Regions from separate parts of the Microbulbifer salipaludis genome, predicted to be linked through region 3. Evidence: predicted binding sites of a transcription regulator. Region 3 holds the regulator's gene; each other region holds the start of a gene.
The links. Region 3 encodes LexA, which represses DNA repair genes until DNA is damaged. Its sites were predicted from a motif close to ACTGTNTNTANANACAGT; they were not measured.
Positions count from the first base shown of each region.

Region 1 (4,183 bases), 820 kb from region 3:
TCCTCGTTGGCACTACCGCTGCGGCGCAAGCGCGCCACCACAGAAACAGGATCGGTCGCGGAGAGAATAGCCGCAGTGAGAAAAGCGGCAACCCACGGGAAGCCGGTGGGATGATGAATACCGTAGTACACCAGTACCGCGGTAATCAGCGCGCAGATGAGCACACCCACAGTCGCCAACAGCAGTACCGGACCGAGCCAGCGCAGCAGAACATCCGGATCAATTTTCCACGCTGACCCGAAAATCAGCACGGGTAAGATGACAAAGAACACCAGCTGGTGCAGGTTTTCGGCCCTCAAGCCGGTGTCGTAATTCAGTACTGGCAACAGCATGCCCGCGAGCACACCGGCAATCAGACAGCCTAGGGTATTGTCCCGGTGGAGTACGCGCGCGATTCCCAACCCCACCACAGCGGCAAACGCCATGTAGAGCCCCTGCCCGACCAGTGTAACCACTCCCTCCATGGTATTCGGCTCCCTTTCTTTTACCTGTCTGCTCGGACCTGCCTGCTAGCGGGTACGATCCGTACCGATCACGGTGCTGGGCCTGCCCTCTGGCGCAAGCGACGTTATTGGCACCGGCACACCGCGCTCATTAATCAACTCGACATGCGTTCGGCGCAACTGGCGAGGTTCGGGCACACCACAGGAGTGCGCGATGGTACCCACCTCATAATTCAGGTTGCGGGCGTAGTGATACACCCGCTCTGCCTTGTCGATTGGGTCCAGGCCCTGCTGCAAATCCGGATTGTGCGTAGTCACCCCGGTCGGGCAGGTATTTTTGTTGCACTGCATGGCCTGAATACAGCCGAGTGCAAACATGAACCCACGCCCACAATTGATAAAGTCCGCCCCCATCGCCAATGCCCAGGCGACCATCGACGGGGTCAGCAGCTTGCCCGCACAGATAATTTTAATGCGATCGCGCAATCCGTACTCGGTAATCAGGTCCACTACCAGTGGCAGACTTCGGTTCAGCGGCAACCCCATGTAATCCATCAGGCTCTGCGGCGCCGCGCCACTTCCGCCATCGGCGCTATCGATATTGATAAAGTCAGGTGCACTCTGGGCGCCCCGTCGCAAAATCGCTTCACACAGTTCATGCAGCCAGTCACTGCTGCCGATCACGCATTTAAGGCCGGCGGGCTTGCCGCTGACATCCCGAATGTGGTTGATCATATCCAGCAGACTGTCTACATTCCGGATTTCCGGATGCCCATTGGGGCTGATGGAGTCTTCCCCCACCGGAATACCGCGTACCTGCGCGATCTCTGGCGTCACCTTGATGCCCGGCAGAATACCCCCCTTACCCGGCTTCGCCCCCTGGGACAGCTTCAGCTCAAACATTCTCACCTGCTCATGGGCGGCAATATTGCGCAACTTTTCATCGCTCAGATTGCCCTCGGGGTCACGCACGCCATATTTCGCGGTCCCGATCTGAAACACGATGTCACAGCCGCCAACCAGGTGGTGCGACGACAACCCGCCCTCCCCTGTATTCAGCCAAATCCCTGCCTTGGCCGCGCCTTTGGACAGGGCTGTCACCGCAGGCACCGACAGGGCACCAAAACTCATGCCGGAGATATTAAAGATTGCGCGGGTTGAGTATGGCTTGCGCGCGACGCCCTCACCGAGCGTGACTTCACTCGGTGGCACCGCATCTTTGGCCAGGGTAGGAAACGGATGGTTGAGAAACAGAATGTCGCCCGGCTGATTCAGCGGCCGGGTGGAACCAAATGCAAGGGTAGAATCGACGTTTTTCGCCGCCCGGTACACCCAGCTGCGCTGGGCGCGATTGAATGGCATCTCTTCCCGGTCCAGGGCAAAGAAATACTGGCGAAAGAACTCGCCCAGGTGCTCGAACTGATAGCGAAAACGCCCCAATACCGGGAAATTCCGCCGAATGGCCTGCTTTGACTGGCTGATGTCCGAGAGATACAGATACACCACATACAGCGCCAGAATTACCAGAGCAAAGGCAAATACCAGGGCAAAAACCTGCAATACGCTGATTGCAAATCCCTTGATTGCGGCGACGGCATCGAGATCCATACATTGTCCTTGTTTGGCCGGGGCGATCGAGACCACCCTGATTATCGCGGGGAAGGTCAGGGCTGTCACTATTCACTGGGCAGGGGCAAACCCAGGCTTGTCCGCCGACCTGAGCGGGCTTTATACTGTACAAATGAACAGTTACCGTTTGATCGCAGCATGAACGACGACTCCACGCCGGCCGCTCCACACATCATCCGCGGGCGCGGTACCGCGAGCGCGATCGCTGGACGCTTTGCCACCACCACAAGCACATTGGAGAGTGACGGCTGGCGCACTGAGGCAGAAACCAACCCTGCGCCACGTACGCAGGTGCTGGCGGAACACGCCAAAAGCATTATTGCCACCAACCGCTCCCCTGACATCCCGTTTTCGCAGTCGATCAACCCGTACCGCGGCTGTGAACACGGCTGTATCTACTGCTATGCAAGGCCGGCTCACGCCTATATGGACCTGTCACCCGGGCTCGACTTTGAAACCCGGCTGTTTTACAAGCCCAACGCAGCGGAGCTACTGGAGCGGGCGCTGCGCAAAAGCAACTATGTATGCAGTCCCATCGCGCTGGGTACCAATACCGATCCTTACCAACCGCTGGAAAAAGACAAGCAGGTCACCCGGCAGATTTTGCAGGTGTTGCAGCGTTACCGCCACCCGGTGACGATCGTCACCAAAGGACAACTGATCCAGCGCGACCTACCTATTCTGGCGGAAATGGCGCAGGACAATCTGGTGCACGTGGCGATCAGTGTCACCACACTGGAAAATGCGTTGAAGCGCAAGCTGGAACCGCGCACCGCCGGGCCGGCGGCCCGCCTGCGTACAATCGAGGCTCTGGCCAGCGCCGGTATTCCTACCGCTGTGATGGCCGCCCCCATGATTCCCGCGCTGAACGACGCCGAGCTGGAGAAGATACTGCAAAGTGCCCACGGCGCAGGGGCAATACATGCGGCATATATACTGCTGCGGTTGCCATTTGAAGTGGCGCCACTGTTCCGGCAATGGCTGCAGGAACATTACCCGGAGCGTGCCGAACACGTTATGAGTATTGTGCAGCAGAGCCGTGGCGGCAAAGACAATCAGAGCGAGTTTGGACTACGCCAACGCGGTACCGGCGTATTCGCGCAGTTACTACAGCAGCGCTTTCGGGTAACCTGCCGCAAACTCGGCCTCAATCAGCGTAAGCTCGACCTGGATTGCAGTCAGTTCACCCTGCCGCCACAGTCCGGCGACCAGCAGAGTCTTTTTTAACACTGGAAACCCGTTTTGTCTGGCTGGTTTGTTTATCTCATCCGCACCAACAACGGCAGCCTGTATACCGGTATCACCCGGGATGTGGCTCGCCGCTTCGAGGAGCACAACAGTGGTGGCCCGAAAGCCGCCAAGGCGCTGCGCGGGCGCGGGCCACTGGTGCTCGCCTTTCACTGTGCCATGCGCAGTAAATCCGACGCGTTGAAACTGGAAGTGACGATCAAGCGCTGGCCCAAGCACAGGAAAGAGCAGTTGATTGCCAGCGGGCCGGCGTTCCTCACAGAGGTATTGGGCGAGGATTACCAGGGAATGGGCGAGCCGTCGTAGTTGTAAAAGCGTCCCGAGTTGCGCTCGTCCGCCTCCAGCAGGACCTGCCGCAATCCCTTCACGCTGTCCTGTACCGATATCAGCGCATTGGGGCCGCCCATATCCGTTTTCACCCAGCCCGGATGTAGCGCCAGCACCGTGATCCCCTGGTCGGCCAGGTCAATGGCGAGGCTTTTCACAACCTGATTCACCGCCGTCTTGGACGAGCGATACAGATACCCCCCACCGGAAGTGTTGTCCTCAATACTCCCCACCTTGCTGCTCAGCACTCCGATGACCTTCTGGCTGCCCGCTGCCAGATTGGGCAGAAAGGCTTCCACTAGCTTGCACGGGGCAATGGTGTTCGCCTCCAGCACCTTGCGCCACTCCTCCACGTCCAGGCTGCCAAGAGCCACCCCTTTGGGTCCGTAGTACCCGGCATTACTGACCAGCACATCCACCGGGCAATCCTTCAGGGAATGTGCCAGATCGGCGAGTTGACCGTAGTCGGTTACGTCCAGAGGGTGAATTTCCAGGTTGTTATGGGCTTCCGCCAGCTCGCTCAGCTCCCAGGCCGC
Region 1 covers NZ_JAEKJR010000002.1:902,036-906,218, reverse strand. Annotated here, with positions in the region: gene JF535_RS09480 (cation:proton antiporter) at 1-464, opposite strand, end outside; gene JF535_RS09475 (FMN-binding glutamate synthase family protein) at 510-2,051, opposite strand; gene JF535_RS09470 (PA0069 family radical SAM protein) at 2,211-3,299, shown strand; gene JF535_RS09465 (GIY-YIG nuclease family protein) at 3,315-3,626, shown strand; gene JF535_RS09460 (SDR family oxidoreductase) at 3,599-4,183, opposite strand, start outside.
Region 1: the regulator LexA is predicted to act here: its motif matches at 2,176-2,193, upstream of JF535_RS09470 (PA0069 family radical SAM protein).

Region 2 (4,183 bases), on a different contig from region 3:
CTCGTCGGCGACGACTTTCCAGCCGTGCAGCTTCAGCAGTAGCCGCGCCACCAGGCGCAGGACGGGTGTAACGATGGGAGTGTTGAAAATGGTTGTTTGCATGGTGCGACCGCGTTCTTTGCCCGTCAGTGTAGTTGGTTTCCAACCCGGCAGAGGGATGGTTCGGGGCGCGGGAGTATAAGGTGAATTTTATGCCACATGCGGTCAATTTCGGCCCGCGCAGGGTTTGCGGGCCGAAAATCTGTGACTGATAGGTTTTGAGGGGCGTCAGCGGCGGCCGAGCATTTCTTCCGCATGGGCGAGGGACTGGGCGGTGGTCTCGCCCCCCAGCATACGCGCGATCTCCCGGCAGCGTTCTTCGTCCTTGAGCTCGCGCAGTGCCACAAAGGCATTGTCACCGTCGCTGTGTTTTTCCACCAGGTACTGGCGGTGGGCGCGTGCCGCTACCTGTGCCAGGTGGGTCACGCAGATGACCTGCCCGCGTTCGCCCAGCTGGCGCAGCAGCTTGCCGACCACATCACCGGTGGCGCCGCCGATACCCACATCGACCTCGTCGAACACCAGCGTGGGGGTGCGCGAGGTCTGCGCGGTGATCACCTGGATGGCCAGGCTGACCCGTGATAATTCGCCACCGGAGGCAATCTTGCCGAGCGGGCGCGGCGGCTGGCCCGGGTTGGTGGCGATCAGGATTTCCACTTCTTCGAGGCCGGTGGCAGAGGGTTTGTCCAGCGGGCTCAGTGCCAGTTCCACACGGGCGTGGGGCATGGCGAGGTCGGCCAGCTGGGCATTGACGGCCTCGGCGAGCTGGGTGGCAGCGGCGGCGCGCAGCTTGCTGAGTTTGCTGGCGCTGGTGCGGAATGCCTGTTCCAGTGCCTCGCACTCCGCGGCCAGCTTGTCGAGGGCATCCGGTGCACCGATCTCCTCAAGCTCCTGCTGCCACTGCAGTTGCAGCTCGGGCAGCTGGGTGGGTTGTACCCGGTGCTTGCGCGCGATGGAATAAATCGCGGAGAGGCGCTCTTCCACTTCGGCCAGGCGCTCCGGGTCGATTTCAAAGCGGTCGATATGCCGCGACAGGGTACTGCCAGCCTCTTCGATCTGGATGCGCGCGCTGTCGAGCATCTGCGCCACTTCCGCCAGTGCCGCACTCTGCTCCGGCATGGCGCCTACCAGTTGCAGTGCCCGGTGCAGTTGCTCGGCAATATCGCCTTCCCCGCCATTGAGCAGTGCGGCCAGCTGGTAGCTGCCATTGAGGATATCGCCGGCATTGGCCAGTTGGCGCTGCTCACTTTCCAGCTCTTCCAGCTCACTGGGCTGCAGGTTGAGCTGCTCCAGTTCCTCCAGCTGGTATTCCAGCAGGTCCCGGCGGGCCTGGGTTTCCTCGGCGCTGTCGGCCAGTTTGCGGTAGCGGCGGTACTGGTCCTGCCAGGTTTTGTAGTGAATGCGTACTTCGGCGCTGTGCGCTTCGGCGTGGGCGTATTCGTCCAGCAGGCGCCGGTGGGTGTCCTTCTTCAGCAGCGACTGATGCTCGTGCTGGCTGTGGATATCAATCAACTGCTCGCCGAGGGTGCGCAGCTGCATCAGGGTCACCGGCTGGCCGTTGATGTAGGCCCGCGAACGGCCATCGGCACTGATGGTGCGGCGCAGGATCACCTCGCGCCCGGCATCCATTTCCTGCTCCTCAAGCCAGGCGCGCGCCTCGTCGTGCTGGGCGATATCGAAGGTTGCGTGAATGTCTGCGCGCTTGGCGCCGGCCCGTACCAGCTCGCCATTGCCACGGTCGCCCAGGGCGAGGCCGAGGGCATCCAGGGTGATGGATTTGCCCGCGCCGGTCTCGCCGGTGAGGGTGCTGGTGCCGGGGCCGAATTCCAGTTCCAACTGGTCGACCAGGGTGAATTGGCTGATAGACAGGTGCAGCAACATGAGATTATTTTCGTGGCTATCCGAATAGTGGTTGTTTATACAGTATTTGGCCGCCCCCTTTCAATCACCCCGGGCGTTGAATGTGCGTGAATCAACTATCCCAAGCGCCCGCTCCCCACACTACCCTGACGTTTGCCCCCGTGTTGCGCCTGCGTATGGCCACATCCTCTTGAAGTGACTGGCGCAGCCCCCATATAGCCTTGCATTCCCGGTGCCTGAACAGGTTCCCGGGCAAGTTTTACAACGATTTGACCAATTGGCAGTAGACCGACGGACACAGACGGAGAAAGCAGTGGCCAAAGAGCGCAGCGAAGACGAACAGATTGAGACCGGCGAACAGGCCGCCGAGGTGGAAACCCCGGATGCGGAAGAGCAGCACGCGGCCGAAGAGGCGCTGGCGGAAGAGCTGGCAGCTGACCGGGATGCGGATAAAGAAGCGGCTCTGGAGGAGGAAATTGCCTCCCTGCACCAGCAGCTCGCCGAGCATAAAGACATGGTGCTGCGCGCCCAGGCTGAGGTACAGAATGCCCGTCGCCGCGCCCAGCAGGATGTGGAAAAGGCACACAAGTTTGGTGTGGAGAAGCTGATCAAGGAGTTATTGCCGGTCGTGGACAACCTGGAGCGCGCGCTCTCCACCATCGACAGCAGCGATGAAGCGCAGAAGGCGGTGATCGAGGGCATCGAGCTGACCCAGAAGTCCTTTATCGACACTCTGGTGAAAGCCGGTGTGGAAGTGGTGGATCCGGCGGGCGAGCCCTTTGATCCGGAACTGCACCAGGCCATGACCCAGGTGCCCAATGGGGATGTGGAGCCGAACACGGTGCTCGACGTGTTTCAGAAGGGCTATCGCCTGAACGGCCGCCTGGTGCGCCCGGCGATGGTCGTTGTCAGCAAGGCGCCGTAAGGCGGATTTCTAAATCGCTGCTTGCGGTGCCCTTGAAAACCCAATGGCGGCACCAATATAAGCAGCAACCGAATACAAATGTGCGCAGCCAGGGTGAAATCCGGCGCGCAGCAAAGTGAGGAATCAGATCCATGGGAAAAATCATCGGCATCGACCTGGGTACTACCAACAGCTGTGTGGCAGTACTGGACGGCGACAAGGCTCGTGTAATTGAAAACGCGGAAGGCGATCGCACAACCCCTTCCATCGTTGCGTTCACCGACGACAACGAAGTGCTGGTGGGCCAGTCCGCCAAGCGCCAGTCTGTGACCAATCCCACCAACACCCTGTACGCCGTCAAGCGTCTGATCGGCCGCAAGTTCAAAGACGACGTGGTACAGAAAGACATCAAGATGGTGCCTTACTCCATCGTTGAAGCCGAAAACGGCGATGCCTGGGTAGAGGTGAAGGGCGACAAGAAAGCACCGCCGCAGATCTCTGCTGAAGTGCTGAAGAAAATGAAGAAAACCGCGGAAGACTTCCTCGGTGAGAAAGTAGACGCGGCGGTAATCACTGTGCCGGCCTACTTCAATGACTCCCAGCGTCAGGCCACCAAAGACGCCGGCCGTATCGCAGGTCTGGACGTCAAGCGCATCATCAACGAGCCGACTGCGGCAGCGCTGGCCTACGGCATGGACAAAGCCGGCGGCGACCGCACCATCGCGGTCTACGACCTGGGTGGTGGTACTTTCGATATCTCCATCATTGAAATCGCCGACGTCGATGGCGAGAAGCAGTTTGAAGTGCTGTCCACCAACGGTGACACCTTCCTCGGTGGTGAGGACTTCGACCTGCGCCTGATCGACTACCTGGCGGAGCAGTTCAAGAAAGAACAGGGCATCGACCTGAAAGGCGATCCCCTGGCGATGCAGCGCCTGAAAGAAGCCGCGGAAAAAGCCAAGATCGAACTGTCTTCCAGTCAGCAGACCGAAGTGAACCTGCCGTACATCACCGCAGACGCCACCGGTCCCAAGCATTTGGTTGTGAAGCTGACCCGCGCCAAGCTGGAAAGCCTGGTGGAAGACCTGGTCACCCGCTCCCTGGAGCCGGTAAAAACCGCGCTGGCCGACGCGGACCTGTCTGCGTCCGGCATCGACGAAGTGATTCTGGTGGGCGGTCAGACCCGCATGCCGCTGGTGCAGGCGAAGGTGACCGAGTTCTTCGGTAAAGAGCCGCGCAAAGACGTGAACCCGGACGAAGCGGTTGCCGTGGGCGCAGCGATTCAGGGCGCGGTACTGGGCGGTGACGTGAAAGACGTACTGCTGCTGGACGTCACCCCGCTGACCCTGGGTATCGAAACCATGGGTGGCGTGGCTACCC
Region 2 covers NZ_JAEKJR010000001.1:1,312,784-1,316,966, forward strand. Annotated here, with positions in the region: gene JF535_RS05540 (1-acyl-sn-glycerol-3-phosphate acyltransferase) at 1-102, opposite strand, end outside; gene recN (DNA repair protein RecN) at 268-1,920, opposite strand; gene grpE (nucleotide exchange factor GrpE) at 2,213-2,824, shown strand; gene dnaK (molecular chaperone DnaK) at 2,956-4,183, shown strand, end outside.
Region 2: the regulator LexA is predicted to act here: its motif matches at 1,947-1,964, upstream of recN (DNA repair protein RecN).

Region 3 (4,183 bases):
GAGATTGATCCCAAGTACAGCTTCCTGTTCTCGGCACCCACGGAAGACAACGAAGGCCGCGATACCGTGGTGCGGTTCAGCCGCAAAACTCAGGAGCAGTATGTCCAGAGCGAGGAAGAGGGTAAGGCCACCGGCTGGAAGGCTTTCTACCGCGATGGCAAATGGCAGGTAGACGCGCCGGCGAAGAAAGCACCAGCCAAGAAAAAAGCTGCGGCGAAAAAAGCACCGGCTAAAAAAGCGGCCGCTAAAAAGGCACCAGCCAAGAAAAAAGCCACCACCAAAAAATCCCCGGCCAAGTAATTGGCCGGCTGGTCTGCTCAGCAGGTCGTTGTAAGAAACAGGGAGAAATAGGGAGTATGCAGGTTGAGTAATCCCTATACCGGTAGCGTTGCGTCGGCATTGCGCAAAGCACAGCTGATCCTCCAGTCTCCAGCCCCGGGCGAGGTTGAGGTTGCAGACACTCAGCAGGCGCTGCGGGAAACTGCATTGCAGGAAGCGGCGCTGATGCAGCTGTGGCGAGCCTACAAAGCATTTCTCGCCGAGCAGGGGCAGCAGCTCCAGCTCGGGTTCCGGGCCGGGGGCGAGCCGGATACCGCCCAGGCACTGGCGCAACTGGTGTCGGCTCGCGGCAAGTTCAGTGCCGAAGTCAATGAGCTGGTGAGCCTGTCGGAAAACCCGGACAGCTGGTTTCAGGGCATGCAGGCGGCCTGGGAGGCTCTGTGGCGGCCGGCAGGTGCAGAAGTGGCCCAGTCTGAAGGGGCCATCGGTGTGCAGAGCCTGATCCCCGTACAGCAGCTTGACCGAGCGGCTCCTGAGCCCCTTAGCCGGGATCTGTTGATGAAGTGGCTGCGCGCGCTGAATGAGCTGGTGGTGCGGCAGCGGGCCCACGGGCAGGAGTGGTGAACCCGTCCGGGCTGGATCCGGTTCTGTCCTCTGATTAATCTCCCTTCCCTGTGGTACACTGCCACAAATCGCGCCGGCCGGTGGTTGGTGCTTCCCGGGAAGATAAGTGGAGAGATGAATGTCTTCTGAGACCTACGAAATCATCGAGTTGTCCAATGGTGATGTGGCGCTGCGGCGTGCTGGTCACAAAGATGATCCGTTGGTGCGTATCCATTTTTCTGCCGAGAGTCTCGATTTTCTGCGTGAGCACAAAGTGACCATTGCCCGCGCCATGCTGGAGGCGGGTATCGAAGCGGTGCAGGAGATCAATGCCCTGGAGCCAGAGCCTTTTGAAGAAGAGGACGTGGATTTGACCGAGCACACAATCCACTGATCCTGGTTGATACAGACGCATAAAAAACAGGGCCTAGGCCCTGTTTTTTTATGCGTGGATGTCTGCGGTAATCCGCCCCGTGCGTATCACACCGGGTTTTGCCGGATCACACCCACCGCCAGCCCCTCAATGGCGAAGTTGCGGTCGCGCATATCGACTTCAATCACATTGAAGTCTTCGTTTTCCGGCAGCAGCTGAACCGTTGCCTGGTTGCCCCGGCGCTTGAATCGCTTCACCGTCACTTCGTCTTCAATGCGCGCCACCACGATCTGGCCATTGCGAATGTTGTCGGTCCGCTGCACCGCCAGCAGGTCGCCGTCGAGAATACCTGCATCCTTCATGCTCATGCCGTGCACCCGCAGTAGATAATCTGCTGGTGGATGGAAAAACTCGGCGGGAATTTCACAGTACTCCTCGATATTTTCCTCTGCCAGCACCGGGTTACCCGCAGCAACACGACCGACAATGGGCAGGCCGGTGTGATGGTCCGGGATGCGGATACCACGGGAGGCACCGGCCACCATCTCGATGGCGCCCTTGCGCGCCAGCGCCTTGAGGTGTTCTTCCGCTGCGTTTGGCGAGCGAAAGCCGAGTTCCTGGGCAATTTCCGCGCGGGTGGGGGGATAACCGGTATCGTCCAGATACGTTTTGATCAACGCAAGTACCTGGGCCTGGCGGGCAGTGAGGTTTGTCATGGGCAGTTCCTGTTATTCGAGATCTTCCATCCCGATTTCCCGGGGTCTGTATTTTTATACAGTTGCTGTGATTATATACAGATTTGGCGGGGCCGCAAACGCTGGGTGGATTGCGTGAACTGCTAGACTGTAAGCGGGTTTGGTGTATGGGGTTCGGTGTGTATCGCTCACATCGCCCATGCACTTCGCCAGGCATATTCATAAGGAGCTGGCATATGCTGGATGCAAAAATGCCCGAAGCATGGCGAGTGCTGCGTATTCAGTCTGAACTCGTGGATGGTATCGAGCGGCTGATTACCCTCAAGGGTGCTGTCACCGTGTTTGGCAGTGCGCGGTTCCCTGAACAGGCGGCGGAATATCAGGAGGCGCAACGCCTCGGGGAATTGCTGGCCTGCGAAGGAGTGCCGGTGATTACCGGTGGTGGGCCGGGGATTATGGAGGCCTGTAATCGCGGTGCGTTTTGCCAGTCTGGTGAATCCATCGGGTTGAGTATCGAATTGCCTCACGAGCAATTGCCCAATGCCTATCTCGATATCAATCTGAACTTTCGCTATTTCTTTGTGCGTAAATTTATGTTCGTCAAACACGCGATGGGCTTTATTGCCATGCCCGGGGGCTATGGCACCCTGGATGAGTTGTTTGAAGCGCTCACGCTGGTGCAGACACGCAAGGTGCGGCGCTTCCCCATTGTGTTGGTGGGTAAGCAGTATTGGGCAGGACTCGTGGACTGGATGCGCAATACCGTACTGGCGCGGGGCTGCATTGATGCCGATGACCTGAGCCTGTTCACACTGGTTGATACCGTCGATGAAGCGGCGCAGATCATTATCGAGTTTATCCGTGAGTGTGACGGGGAGACTCAGTAATTCATCGCCGGTTTTCAGCACTGTAAAGGCCGAAAACTCTCTGGGGCGAGGCGGGCAGGTTTCTGGTCGGTTGTGAGGTTACCGGTTCTCACGTCAGAAGATATCGTCGGTTCCCGGATACGATTCACCCTCCAGCCGGTCGATGGCGCTCTGCACCGGTGAAAGAATCGGGCTGCGGAATCCCGAGTCTTCCTCATCCTGCATTTCTTCCGCAAGGATACCGTAGCCGGCATTGGCGTTTTCCGGTTCCGCGGCGCCGATCACCGGTAATCTTGGCCAGCTCTGGAAGTCGATTTCCCCCAGTGAACCGTCCAGGTACTGGATTTCAATGGTGCGGGATGGGTGGTCTACGGCCACCACTTCGAACAAGTCGCCACTGTCGAAATTTTCAAACCAGCTACCAATTTCAGGAGCAATTCTTGCCATGATGTGGCCCTCCCGGGTCAATATCCTGTGGCTCGCAATAGTGGAGCCTCTGAACTCAATCTAGTGTGGGGCGGGAGGTCTTGGTAACTGGCAGGTCGCAAATGTCGTGCGGTGGAACTTTGGCGCGCGCGGATGCGAGGGCGGTTTCACCAGTGGCGCAAATTCTGTGTCGACCGTGCAATGCAGATGGGCTGCCGTGCCGGGGCGACTATGCTAGTCTCTCGCTTTAAACAAACGTTTTAATTATCAGTTTGAAACTGTGAGCAGGACATGAGTCAGCTGGACACCGTCAACCGTATACTGGACGCCGCCGAGGTGCTGTTTGCCGAACGCGGATTTACCGAGACCTCACTGCGGACCATAACCAGCACGGCGGGCGTTAATCTGGCGGCGGTAAATTATCACTTTGGTTCGAAAAAAGAGCTGATACAGGCGGTATTTGAGCGGTTTCTGACCCCATTTACGGAGAACCTGGATAAGGAACTCAGCCGCCGACAGGCGCAACTCGAAACCTCTCCGGGTGCGCAGTTACAGGTAGATGATTTGCTAGAGAGCCTCTACCGCGTGGCCCTCGCTGGCCTGGCAAAGGAGGGGAGAGACCCCAAGCGCTTTATGGGGCTGCTGGGCCTCGCCTACACCCAGTCGCAGGGCCACCTGCGGAGGTTCATTGTGTCTCGCTATGGGGCCAGCTACCGTCGGTTTGCCGGGCTGCTCGCCAATACGTTGCCGCACGTGGACCCGGTTACCTTCTACTGGCGGCTGTATTTTATGTTGGGTGCGACCATCTTTTCCCTGTCGAGCTTCGACGCAATCGAAGCTATCCTTCGGGAAGACTTCGGTGCCGAGAGCAGCCTTGACGAGACCCTGGCGCGACTTGCGCCTGCCGCAGCGGCAATGCTGACGGCTGCGGAGCCCAAAGA
Region 3 covers NZ_JAEKJR010000002.1:1,726,996-1,731,178, reverse strand. Annotated here, with positions in the region: gene topA (type I DNA topoisomerase) at 1-300, shown strand, start outside; gene JF535_RS12950 (DUF6586 family protein) at 364-903, shown strand; gene JF535_RS12945 (hypothetical protein) at 1,022-1,276, shown strand; gene lexA (transcriptional repressor LexA) at 1,363-1,971, opposite strand; gene JF535_RS12935 (LOG family protein) at 2,187-2,837, shown strand; gene JF535_RS12930 (DUF6763 family protein) at 2,931-3,263, opposite strand; gene JF535_RS12925 (TetR/AcrR family transcriptional regulator) at 3,534-4,183, shown strand, end outside.